DNA from 3 places in the Halomonas sp. C10-5 genome. Region 1 is predicted to be linked to each of the others. Evidence: predicted binding sites of a transcription regulator. Region 1 holds the regulator's gene; each other region holds the start of a gene.
What was found. Region 1 encodes PhoB, which activates phosphate uptake and scavenging genes when phosphate is short. Its sites were predicted from a motif close to TGTCATANNNNTGTCANA; they were not measured.
Positions count from the first base shown of each region.

Region 2: the regulator PhoB is predicted to act here: its motif matches at 1,890-1,907, upstream of phbB (acetoacetyl-CoA reductase).
Region 3: the regulator PhoB is predicted to act here: its motif matches at 1,741-1,758, upstream of phnC (phosphonate ABC transporter ATP-binding protein).

Region 1 covers NZ_CP175665.1:3,399,338-3,403,438, forward strand. The annotation lists gene ACJ7IV_RS15990 (chorismate--pyruvate lyase family protein) at 1-34, shown strand, start outside; gene ubiA (4-hydroxybenzoate octaprenyltransferase) at 70-960, shown strand; gene phoB (phosphate regulon transcriptional regulator PhoB) at 1,036-1,725, shown strand; gene phoR (phosphate regulon sensor histidine kinase PhoR) at 1,727-3,031, shown strand; gene cysZ (sulfate transporter CysZ) at 3,036-3,764, opposite strand; gene phoU (phosphate signaling complex protein PhoU) at 3,856-4,101, opposite strand, start outside.
Region 2 covers NZ_CP175665.1:3,016,286-3,020,386, forward strand. The annotation lists gene ACJ7IV_RS14050 (DUF349 domain-containing protein) at 1-972, shown strand, start outside; gene phbB (acetoacetyl-CoA reductase) at 1,072-1,818, opposite strand; tRNA gene ACJ7IV_RS14060 (tRNA-Met) at 2,007-2,083, shown strand; gene ACJ7IV_RS14065 (tetratricopeptide repeat protein) at 2,346-3,293, shown strand; gene ACJ7IV_RS14070 (MalY/PatB family protein) at 3,352-4,101, opposite strand, start outside.
Region 3 covers NZ_CP175665.1:3,255,230-3,259,330, reverse strand. The annotation lists gene ACJ7IV_RS15295 (amino acid ABC transporter permease) at 1-3, shown strand, start outside; gene ACJ7IV_RS15290 (amino acid ABC transporter ATP-binding protein) at 23-763, shown strand; gene ACJ7IV_RS15285 (amino acid ABC transporter permease) at 767-1,435, shown strand; gene phnC (phosphonate ABC transporter ATP-binding protein) at 1,918-2,745, shown strand; gene phnD (phosphonate ABC transporter substrate-binding protein) at 2,797-3,822, shown strand; gene phnE (phosphonate ABC transporter, permease protein PhnE) at 3,886-4,101, shown strand, end outside.

The DNA of each region.
Region 1 (4,101 bases):
CATGGCGGATGACCTCGGCCTGCCTTCGCGCTAGGCTCTTGGCCAACCGCCCACTTCCACGAGGTAGAGATGGACCGCTCCCTGATGCGCCCCACGGGCCTAGCCCGGGTACCCGACTTCCTGCGTCTGATGCGCCTCGACCGCCCCATCGGTACCTGGCTGCTGATGTGGCCCACCCTGTGGGCACTGTGGGTAGCCGCCGAGGGCCTGCCGGAGCGCCACCTGCTGCTGATCTTCGTCGCCGGCGTCTACCTGATGCGTGCCGCCGGCTGCGTGGTCAACGACTACGCCGACCGCCACTTCGACGGCCACGTCAAGCGTACCCTGGATCGCCCCCTGGCCACCGGCCGCATCAGCGAGGGTGAGGCCCAGGCGCTGTTCCTGCTGCTGGTGCTCGCGGCCTTCGTGGTGGTGCTGTTCACCAACCTGTTCACGTTCCTGCTGTCGATCGGCGGCCTGGTCCTGGCCTTCATCTACCCCTTCATGAAGCGCTACACCCACCTGCCCCAGCTCTTCCTGGGCGCCGCCTTCTCCTGGGCGATCCCCATGGCCTTCGGTGCGGTGCTCGGCCAGGTGCCCTTCGAGGCGTGGCTGCTGTTCGCCGCCAATGTGGTATGGACCGTGGCCTACGACACCCAGTACGCCATGGTCGACCGCGACGACGACCTGAAGATCGGCATCAAGTCCACCGCGGTACTGTTCGGCGGGGCCGACCGCTTCATGATCGGCCTGCTGCAGCTGGTGACGCTGGCGCTGCTGGCCTGGGCCGGGGCACGGCTCGACCTGGGCGGCTTCTTCTGGCTGGGCCTGGCGGCCATGGCCGCCACCTTCGCCTGGCAGCACTGGCTGATCCGCGAGCGCGAGCGGGAGCCCTGCTTCCGGGCCTTTCTCAACAACTACTGGTCGGGGCTGCTGGTGTTCGCCGGCATCGCCCTAAGCCTGTGGCCGGGCATCCAGTAGGGCAGCGCTGTCACTCCAGTGTCATAATGGCGTGGTGCAATCGACATCGACCCGTCATTGACTCGAGGCTTCAGGATGACCGCCAAGACCGTACTGATCGTCGATGATGAGGCGCCGATCCGCGAGATGATCGCGATGGCGCTGGAAATGGCCGACTATCGTGTGCTCGAGGCGGACAACGCCCAGACCGCCCACGCCATGGTGGTGGACCACCAGCCCGACCTGCTGCTGCTCGACTGGATGATGCCCGGCACCAGCGGCATCGAGCTGGCGAGGCGCCTCAAGCGCGAGGAGACCACTGCCGAGCTGCCGATCATCATGCTCACCGCCAAGGGCGAGGAGGACAACAAGATCCAAGGGCTCGAGTCCGGCGCCGATGACTACATCACCAAGCCCTTCTCGCCCCGCGAGCTGGTGGCGCGCCTCAAGGCCGTGCTGCGCCGCGCCACACCGCGCGGCGTCGAGGATCCGGTGGAGGTGGAGGGACTGCTGCTCGACCCGGTCAGCCACCGGGTCAGCGCCGACGGCCAGGGGCTGGAGATGGGCCCCACCGAGTACCGCCTGCTGCAGTTCTTCATGACCCACCAGGAGCGCGCCTACACCCGCAGCCAGCTGCTGGACCAGGTGTGGGGCGGTAACGTCTACGTCGAGGAGCGTACCGTCGACGTGCATATCCGCCGCCTGCGCAAGGCGCTGGGCGAACGCCACCAGCATCTGGTACAGACGGTGCGCGGCACCGGCTACCGGTTCTCTGCCAAGGCCTGATGTGAGGCTCTGGAAGCGCGAGCTGTGGCGCCTGCTCCTGCTGGCGGGAGTGGGCCTGTTGACCGGCTGGCCGCTGGGCGCACCGGGAGTCGGCCTGGCCCTGGGTCTCGCGCTGTGTCTCGGCTACCACCTCTATCAGTTGCGCAGCCTCTACCGTTGGCTGACCCATGATACCCAGGCTGAGCCGCCCTCGGCCGCGGGGCTGTGGGGCGACCTGATGGACCGCCTCTACCGCTATCAGAAGGGCCAGCGCATCACCCAGGGGCGGCTGCTCAGCACCCTGCGGCGTATCCAGGAATCTTCCGAGGCGATGCGCGACAGCGTGGTGATGCTCGACCGCCATGGTGACATGGAGTGGTGGAACAGCGCCGCGGAACAGATGCTCGGTCTGAAGGCGGCGCTGGATCGCGGTCACCACATCACCAACCTGCTGCGCGACCCACGCTTCGTCGACTACTTCCACCGTCGCGACTACCGCGAACCCCTGACCCTGCCCTCGCCCATCGACGAGCGCATGATCCTGCAATTCCAGATCACCCTCTACGGCGACGACGAGCGCCTGCTGATGGCCCGCGACATCACCCGCCTGCACCGCCTGGAGGAGATGCGCCGCGACTTCGTGGCCAACGTCTCCCATGAGCTGCGCACGCCGCTCACGGTGCTCGCCGGCTACCTGGAGACCTATGCCGACCAGGCCGAGCTGCTACCCCCCCGCCTGGGGCGCGGCCTCGCCAGCATGCAGGAGCAGACCACGCGCATGCAGAACCTGGTCCAGGACCTGCTGCTGCTGTCGCGGCTAGAGATCGACCGCGGCGGCGCCGACCATGTACCACTGGACATGGCCGCACTGCTGGAGAGCGTCAGACGCGACGCCGAGGCGCTCTCCGGCGGGCGCCATGTCATCACGGTGGAGCTCAAGGAGCCACGGGCCCTGACGGGCAGCGAGCAGGAGGTCCGCAGCGCCCTCTCCAACCTGGCCTTCAACGCCGTGCGCTATACCCCCGAAGGCAGCCATGTCACCCTGAGCTGGCGCCCAGGCCCCGACCACGGCGCCTGCCTGGAGGTGATCGACGACGGCGAGGGCATCGATCCGGTGCATATCCCGCGCCTTACCGAGCGCTTCTACCGGGTCGACAAGGGGCGCAGCGCGGCCACCGGCGGTACCGGCCTAGGCCTGGCCATCGTCAAGCATGTGCTGCTGCGCCATGATGCCCGCCTGGAGATCGATTCCCTGCCCCACCAGGGGGCCACCTTCCGCTGCGTCTTCCCCGCCACCCGGCTGGCAACCGGCACCCACGCCGGCTGACGCCTCAGCCGCGGCGCGCCGGCAGGTCGCGATAGTGGCCATCCCACATCAGCACCCCAGCAGCCACCGCCCCGGGCAGCAGGAAGAGGTTGGCCAGTGGCAGCCAGGTAATCAGGGTGACGCCGCCACCGTAGCTCAGCGTCGGCCACCAGCGGGACTTCAGGCGGCGCCGCATGTCGGCGAAGCTCACCTTGTTGTTGTCCATGGGGTAATCGAGGTAGGTGATCGCCATCATCCAGGCCGAGAACAGTGCCCACAGCAGCGGTGCTGCCAGGTTGACCACCGGGATCCAGCTGATCACGAACAGCGCCGCCATGCGCGGCAGGATGTAGGCGAGCTTGACCATCTCGCGGCCCAGCGCATCCACCGCGGTCTTGGCCAGGCCACGGTCGTCGAGGGGCGCCCTGCCGGTGGCGGCGATCTCCACCTTCTCGGCCAGGAAGCCGTAGAAGGGCGCGGCGATGATATGGGTCACCAGGGTGAAGGTGAAGAACACCGCCAGCACCAGGCTGAGCACGAACAGCGGCCAGATCAGCCACTCCAGCCAGGCGAGCCAGCCGGGCACCATGGCTATCCAGTGATCCAGCCAGCTGCCGAAGTTGGCCAGAACGAACCACAGCATGGCGACATAGACCAGCAGGTTCACGACGATGGGAGCAAACACGTAGCGGCGCAGGCCGGCCCCGTAGACCAGACGGGTGCCACGGGCCAGGGCCGTGAAGGCATCAAGCATTGCAGTTCCTTGCGAGAGCGACGACCAATGAAAGCAGGCCATCACCCTGTGGCGATGGCCTGCGCTATTGACGATGAATCGCCGCCCGAGGTCAATCCCTGCGCGAGATCGCCTCGGCGTCGAGGTCCTCGGGGTCGGTGTGGCGGATGTCCATGCCCTTGACCAGGTAGACCACGTACTCGGCCAGGTTGTTGGCGTGGTCACCGATACGCTCCAGGGCACGCAGGATCCACATCAGGCTGAGCACCGGCGAGATCGAGCGCGCATCCTCCATCATGAAGGTCATCAGCGAACGCATGGCGCTCTGGTACTCGTTGTCGACCTGCTCATCCTCGTG
Region 2 (4,101 bases), 380 kb from region 1:
GCGGAGGCCATCGGACGCCGCTTCGGCGCCATCCGCCACCGGCTCCAGGCACTGATCGATCAGCGCGCCCGGGACATCGCCGAGGCCAAGCGCGAGCTGGTCGAGGAGGCACGCCAGCTGTCGGCAGAGGAGATGCCGGCGACCAGGCGTGCCGAGCAGGCCAAGACGCTGCAGCGTCGCTGGCGAGAACTGGGCCGAGCCCCCAAGGGTGAGGAGCAGGCGCTATGGCGCGAGTTCCGTGGCCTGTGTGACACCATCTTCGCCAGCCGCGAGGCGGCTCGGGATGACCGCGTGCGCCGCGACAGGGAGCGCCTTGACACCATGCAGGCGCTTGTCGACCGCATGGATGGCTGGCAGCCCACCCGACCGGAAGACGCCGAGGTGCTGGCCCGGGCCATCGACGAGGCCGCCGCGCTGGAGCCGCTTCCCGGCGGACGCCGCAGCGAAGGCATGCGCCGACGCTGGTCCGGCATCGTGCGCGCCCGGCGCGAGCGCCTCGAGCGGCTGGCGGTGGCCGACCAGGTGGACACCTGGCAGGCAGTGCGCCCCCTGCTCGAGGCTCACTTGGCGGCGGACGCCGAGAGCCTGGCCGGCAACGAGCCGCGCGAGGTGCCGCTCGCGGAGAGTCCGGCGCTCTCTGAAGACCTGCGCAGCGCCCACTTCAGGCGCAACGCCGCCCGGCAGGAGGGCGCCGCGACCGACACCGTCGAAGAGCGCCTCGCTCGCGTCCGGGTACACCTCTCGCTGCTGGCCGAGGGTAGCGTCAGCCACCGCGACGACCCACTGCGCCTGGCGATACAGGTCGAACGCCTCAACGACAATCTGGGACGCGAGCGCTCCCGAGCCAAGGAGGTGCGCGGCGTGCTGGTTGAGCTGCTGGCCATCGGCCCGGTACCGCCCGAGCTGTGGGAACGCGAGGTGGGCGAGCTGGACCATCTGCTGGAGCGGCTGTCGCGCCTTCCACCCCCCTGAAGCCCGGCATCCGAGCCCCGAAACGACGCAGGAGCGCGAGGTTCCTCCCCGCGCTCCTGCGTCGTGTTGCTCCGCCGAACGGCGAGGCGACAACCGGGATCAGCCCATGAACTGGCCGCCGTTGATATCGATGTTGGCACCGGTGATGAAGCCGGACTCCTCGTCGGCCAGATAGGCCACCAGGCGACCGATCTCCTCGGGCTTGCCGTAACGCTTCACCGGGATGGTTTCACGGATCGACTCGCGCACCTTCTCGGGAATGTTCATGATCATGTCGGTGGCGATATAGCCCGGCGACACGGTGTTGACGGTAATGCCCTTGGTGGCAGTCTCCTGGGCCAGGGACATGGTCAGGCCGTGCATGCCCGCCTTGGCGGCTGCGTAGTTCACCTGCCCGAACTGGCCCTTGCGGCCGTTGATCGAGGAGATGTTGATGATCCGGCCGTACTGCTGCTCGAGCATGCTCTCGATCACGCTGCGGCAGGTGTTGAAGACACTGTTCAGGTTGGTGTCGATGACCTCGTGCCACTGCTCGGGGCTCATCTTCTTCATGGTGCCATCACGGGTGATACCGGCACAGTTGACCAGCACGGCGATCGGCCCGTGCTTCTCCTCGATCTCCTTGACGCCCTTCACACAGGCGTCGTAATCAACCAGGTCGACCCCGGCAATGTCGATATTGTCGAAGCCGGCGGCCTTCTGCTCCTCGAGCCAGGCCTTGGCCTTCTCAGGGTTATGATAACCGGCTACTACCTTGTAGCCCTCGGCGGCCAGTGAACGGCAGATCGCACTACCGATGCCGCCAGTACCACCGGTTACCCAAGCGACGCGTGATTGATTGGCCATGTGTACCTCCCTGATGATGATGACACTGCGCTCCGGCCCAGCCGGCCGAACATCGCATTGTTCTTGGTCAAGTTGTCACCTTGATGACAAACCAGGATCAGTATGGCGCAAGGAGGGCATGAGGGACGAGCGTTTGAGAGCAAAGGTTGACTAAAGGTGAATCCCGTGTAGAATACGCAACACGTTGATGCGGGGTGGAGCAGTCTGGTAGCTCGTCGGGCTCATAACCCGAAGGTCATCGGTTCAAATCCGGTCCCCGCTACCAAATATCGAAGAAAGCCGATTCCTCCGGGAGTCGGCTTTTTTCTTGCTCACACTCCGAAGGCCATCGGTTCCCTCACGTTTCAGAACCAGCGGTCCCCGCTAACAAATAGCTAAGTAAAGTCGATTCCTCCGGAAGTCGGCTTTTTTCATGCCCGCTCGCCTAAGGACCCGCGATCCGCACTGCACGAGCCTCTCCCCCTTGAATCTGCCCGCCTTCACCCGCATCTCGAAGGTAAATCCATTCGTTTTCGGGAAGCCCAACCATGTCCATCGTCGATCCGCGTACCGGTGAACCGCTCACTGCCGACACCAGTGCCCCGCATGAGGCTCAGTCGCAACCTGCCCAGGCCGAGGCGGGTGGGGCCCCCGAGGTCATCATCGACGTCGACGCCAGCAACATCCAGCAGGTGCTGGAACTCTCCATGCAGTTGCCGGTGCTGCTCGACTGCTGGGCCCCCTGGTGCGGCCCTTGCAAGAACCTGATGCCGGTACTGGAAAAGCTGGCCCGCGAATACCAGGGCGCCTTCCTCCTGGCCAAGCTCAACATCGACGAGAACCAGGAGATCGCTTCCCAGCTGGGCGTGCGATCGGTGCCCGACGTCAAGCTGGTCAGCCAGGGCGGCCTGGTCGACCACTTCCAGGGCGCGCTGCCCGAGAAAGAGATCCGCGAGTGGCTGGGCCGTTACTTCCCCGCCCCGGAAGACGCCCCGGCGAGCCCCGAGGACCAGGCCGCCGAGGCACTGACCGCCGGGGATGCCGCCACTGCCCGTGCCATCTATCAGGAACTCAGCCAGCAATACCCGGACCACACGCCCTACCAGGTGGAGCTGGCCCGTACCCTGGTAGTCGAAGGCCGCGCCGAGGAAGCTCGCAGCGTGCTCGACAACCTGCCGCCAGAGGAGCGCGATGCTGCTCCGGCCCGCGGCGTGCGCGCCAGCATCGAGTTCGGCGAGGAAGCCCCCTCCGCCGAGGAGCTGGCCGCCCTGGGTGAGCGCGACGACAGCGAGGCGCAGTACCTGCGTGCCCTGCGCCGGGTCGCCGATGGCGACTATGAGCCGGGTCTCGAGGGGCTCCTGGCATTGATGAAAGCCGACCGTGCCTTTGGCGATGACGCTGCACGCAAGGCCCTGCTGCGGGTTTTCGATGCCCTGGGCGCCGACCACCCGCTCACGGTCAGCTACCGCCGCAAGCTGTTCGCCATGCTCTACTGAGCCCGCGCCGGGGCTTTAATGCCTCCGATACGGCCGCCCTCGGGCGGCCGTATCGCGTTCAGCCGGTCAGCACGCCATCCAGCCGCGACAGGGCTTCTTCCAGCTGGGTGGCGGTAGTCCCGAAGTTGAGCCGAACAAAGCTGGGGTGGCCGAAGTCGGCGCCATCGGAGAGCGCCACCCCGGCTCGCTCCAGCAGCGTTTGCTGGGGTGATGCGCCGAGCCCCGCCTCGCGCAGGTCGAGCCAGGCCAGGTAGGTGGACTCCGGGGCACTCATGGAAACCCCGGGCCAGCACGCCACTCGCTCGACCAGGCTGCGGCGGTGGTCACGCAGCACCTCGAGCAGCACTTGCCGCCAGGGGTCCCCCTGAGCGTAGGCGGCCTCGGCGGCCACCAGCCCCAGCACGTTGCCATCCGGCGTCAGCCCCTTTGCCGCCGCTGCGAAGCGCCGTCGCAACCGGGGGTCGGGGATCACCGCGCAGGCGGTGGTAAGCCCGGCCAAATTGAAGGTCTTGGAGGGCGCCCACAGCGTGATGGTACGCTCGACCAGCGCCGGGAAGGCCAGCGCCAGCGGCACGTGGCGGGCGCCATCGTCAAGCAGCAGGTCACAGTGCAGCTCGTCGGAGACCACGAGGAGATCGTGGCGCTCCACCAGCTCGGCCAGTCCAGCCAGCTCGTCGTAATCCCATACCCGCCCGGTGGGATTGTGGGGGTGACACCACAGCAGCAGCCGGGTGCGCGGAGTGATCGCCGCCTCCAGGGCCTCGAGGTCGAGGCGCCAAGGCTGGCCCGGCGCCGCAGGCTCGCGCAT
Region 3 (4,101 bases), 140 kb from region 1:
TAATCCGATAGGACCGTTAATAATGGCCGATAATCTTATCCTCGACGTGCAAGATGTGAAAAAGTCCTATGATGGTCTTGAAGTATTGAAAGGTATCGGGTTCGGGTTGCAAAAGGGAGAAACCAAGGTGCTGATTGGTCCCTCCGGTTCAGGGAAAAGCACCTTGCTACGATGTATCAATTATCTCACCGTTCCAGACGCCGGGCGCATCTACCTCAATGGTGAAGAAGTACTAGATAAAAACATAGATAACATGCGCGCCCGCATGGGCTTTGTCTTTCAAGACTTCAATCTGTTCACGCATTTGACAGTGCTAGACAATGTACGAATCTGCCAGATTAAGGTGAGTGGTGTCGACAAGGATACCGCGACTCAACGAGCACTTCGTGAGCTTGAGAGGGTTGGGCTTGGTGATAAGGCGGCTGCCTATCCAGCTGAACTTTCCGGTGGCCAGCAGCAGCGGGTTTCTATTGCCCGAGCTCTGGCTATGGATCCCGACGTTCTCCTCTTCGATGAGCCGACCTCTGCTCTGGATCCCGAGCTGACCGGGGAGGTGGTCAGGGTCATGCAACAGCTCGCTGCCGAGGGAATGACCATGGTCGTGGTGACGCATGAGATGAGCTTTGCGCGCCAGGCTGCTGACGAGATCATCTTTATGGAGAAGGGGCACATCGTCGAACAGGGCACGCCCGATGTTCTCTTCAATTCTGCTGCCAATGAGCGCACCAAGGCGTTTCTCAATGTCATCGCGGAGCATGGGTGATCCATGAGAGAGTTTATCGAGTTTGGTATCGAGTGGTTGCCTGAGCTTCTCAAGGGGGTCCCGGTGACCTTGGCGCTATGGGTGATAGCCATTACCTTGGGTTTCTTTCTGGGGCTGGTGCTTTGTTGGGCCAGGGTCTATGGAAACCGGCTCTTCTACTGGCTTAGTACTTGCTATGTGGAACTGTTTCGTGGCACGCCTATGTTGGTGCAGATGTTTTTCATTTACTTGGGCTTGCCGCATGTCGGAATTGTCTTTGATGCTTTCACTGCGGCGGTGATCGCAATCACCTTGAATAGTGCCGCCTATCAGGCGGAATACTTCCGCGGCTCGGTACTCTCCGTTCCCAAAGGGCAGCTAGTAGCCGCGCGGGCATGTGGCATGACCCAATGGCAAGCAATTCGCCATATCATGCTCCCTCAGGCATTGAGACGTGTAATTCCGCAATGGTCGAATGAGGCAATCATCGAGCTGAAGTTTACTTCAATCGCCTATACTATCGGTGTTGTGGAAATTACCTCCATTGCCTCGGATGTCGGCTCGCGCACATTAGATTTCTTCCTGGTTTTCCTGTGGGCGGGAATTATTTACCTTGTTCTAACCTCAACCGTCGCGAGTCTGCTTGGCCTTCTTGAACGGCGTACCTACGTTCCTGGTGTGACAAATATCTAGTTTTCAATAGAAGTTTATTTCAGCCAGTGCTTGGTGATAAATTAGCGGCCACTTCGGTCCTTTAAAACTGAAAAACCCGGACCAGCTGGCAATGCCAGTTAGGTTCGGGTTTTTTTATTCTTTATCAAAAGTCAGTGCCCAAATTTCCACATAATCTTGGTTATGATGAATTTAGCTGGAGCTCGGCTCGGGGTCTGGCCTACTGCTCAAGATTCTACTTTACGACCTCCCATCTACCAGATGGCGAGTGATTCAGTGCCACCTGCTCTTGAATACTGTCTTCCGTGACACTTTGCCGTCATTGTAATTACGGTTCCATGACCCTCCTTCTCTAACTCATTGATTCTTCCAAGCTGCTCTTCTTTTCTTAGTGAGTCTCCCCCCGTCGACGGTGACGCACTGTCACGAGATCATCATTGTCTAGACAACTGCCGTTAACCTGACACCGCGACACTGATGCCATTCCCAAGAGGAGAGGCGTCATGTCGATTCACAGCATCCTGGTCGATCGGGTCAGCAAGACCTTCGGCCAGCACCCGGTTCTTCGCGAGGTCGGCTTTTCCGTATCTCCCGGCGAAATGGTTGCCCTGGTGGGCCCGTCGGGCTCCGGCAAGTCCACCTTGATGCGCCACATGGCCGGGCTCACCCGCGCCAACCGTGATAGCCACAGCCGCATCGAGGTACTCGGTCGCGACATCCAGAGCGCTGGCCGCCTCACTCGCCGCACCCGCGCCGAGCGCTGCCGTACCGGTTACATCTTCCAGCAGTTCAACCTCGTCGGCCGTCTGAGCGTGCTTACCAATGTGCTGATCGGCCGTCTGGGCAGCATGCCGCGTGGCCGCTCCTTGCTGGGTCGCTTCACCGCCGAGGAAACCGATCAGGCTCTGCGGGCACTGGCCCGCGTCGGCATCGATTCCCTGGCCCATCAGCGCGCCAATACCCTTTCCGGCGGCCAGATGCAGCGTGTGGCCATCGCCCGCGTCCTCATGCAGGACGCGGACATCATCCTCGCCGATGAGCCCATTGCCTCACTGGACCCGCGTAGCTCCCGTGAAGTGATGGAGATCCTGGCCCGTATCAACGCCGAGGACGGTCGCACTGTGCTGGTCACCCTGCATCAGGTGGAAGTGGCTCGCCGCTTCTGCCCGCGAACCATCGCGCTGAAGGAGGGCCGCCTCTACTTCGACGGTCCCACCAGCGACCTTACCGATGCTCGCCTCGAGGCGCTTTATGCCAATGCCGGCCTGGATGAGCTGCGTGCCAAGCCGGCTCCCCAAGACATCGGCAATGCCATCGGTGCTTTGGGGTAACACCCAGTCCACCCACTTGACGCTAACTCGACATCCCAAGGAGACCTGTCCATGTCCCGCTTCCCGTTTCGTCGTTTCGCACTGCCGCTGGTCGCCGGCGCCAGCCTGTTCGCCAGCCAGCTGACCCTGGCCGCCGAGACTCTCAACTTCGGCATCATCTCCACCGAGTCCAGCCAGAACCAGGCTGATCAGTGGCAACCCTTCCTGGATGACATGTCCCGCGAACTTGGCCGTGAGATTAAGCCCTTCTTCGCCACCGACTACGCCGCCGTTATCCAGGCCATGCGCTTCGACAAGGTCGACCTGGCCTGGTACGGCAATAAGTCTGCCATGGAAGCCGTGGACCGCGCCGGCGGCGAGATCTTCGCCCAGACCGTGGCTGCCGATGGCTCGCCGGGTTACTGGAGCCTGCTGATCACTCACCGCGACAGTGACGTGGAAAGTGTAGAGGACATGCTGAGCCGTGCTGACGAGCTGATCTTCGGCAATGGCGACCCCAACTCCACCTCCGGTTATCTGGTGCCGAGCTACTACGTCTTCGCGAAGAACGGCGTCGATGCCTCCACCGCCTTCAAGCGCACCATGAATTCCAGCCATGAGACCAACGCGCTGTCCGTGGCCAATCAGCAGGTCGATGTGGCCACCTTCAACACCGAAGGTATGGAGCGTCTAGAAATCACTAACCCTGAGAAGGCCGAGCAGCTCAAGGTGATCTGGAAGTCGCCGCTGATCCCTTCCGATCCACTGGTCTGGCGTACGAACCTTCCGGAAGAGCTGAAGGCGGAGCTCCGTGAGTTCTTCTACGCCTACGGCGAGACCGAGGCTCAGCGCGAGATCCTAGAGCCGCTGCAGTGGGCACGCTTCGATGAATCCAATAACGACCAGCTGCTGCCGATTCGCCAGTTGGAGTTATTCAAGGAGCGCGCTCAGGTCGCAAATGACGACAGCCTCTCCACCGAGGCGCGCGAAGCCCAGCTGGCCGAGCTGGATGCCCAGCTCGACGCCCTCAACGAGCGCATGGACGAACTCCAGGCCAGCGCCGACGACGCGCCGGCCACGGCCATGACCAGCCAGTAACCCACGACAGTCTAGCGACATCACGAGGGGCCACGACGGCCCCTCATCGGGAGTCACTTCAACATGCAACAAGCCACCTTGGATGCTCAGCCGCCGCGACGCCGCTGGAGCACGCTGATCGGCTGGGGCCTCACCCTGGCGGTGCTCAGCTGGGCCTGGCAAGGCGCCGAGATGCAGCCGGGCCAGCTGGTCGCCAACGCCGACAACATGGCCGAGCTCGCCGGCGACTTCTTCCCGCCCAGCTTCGGCAATCTGAGCCACTACATCGAGCAGATGCTG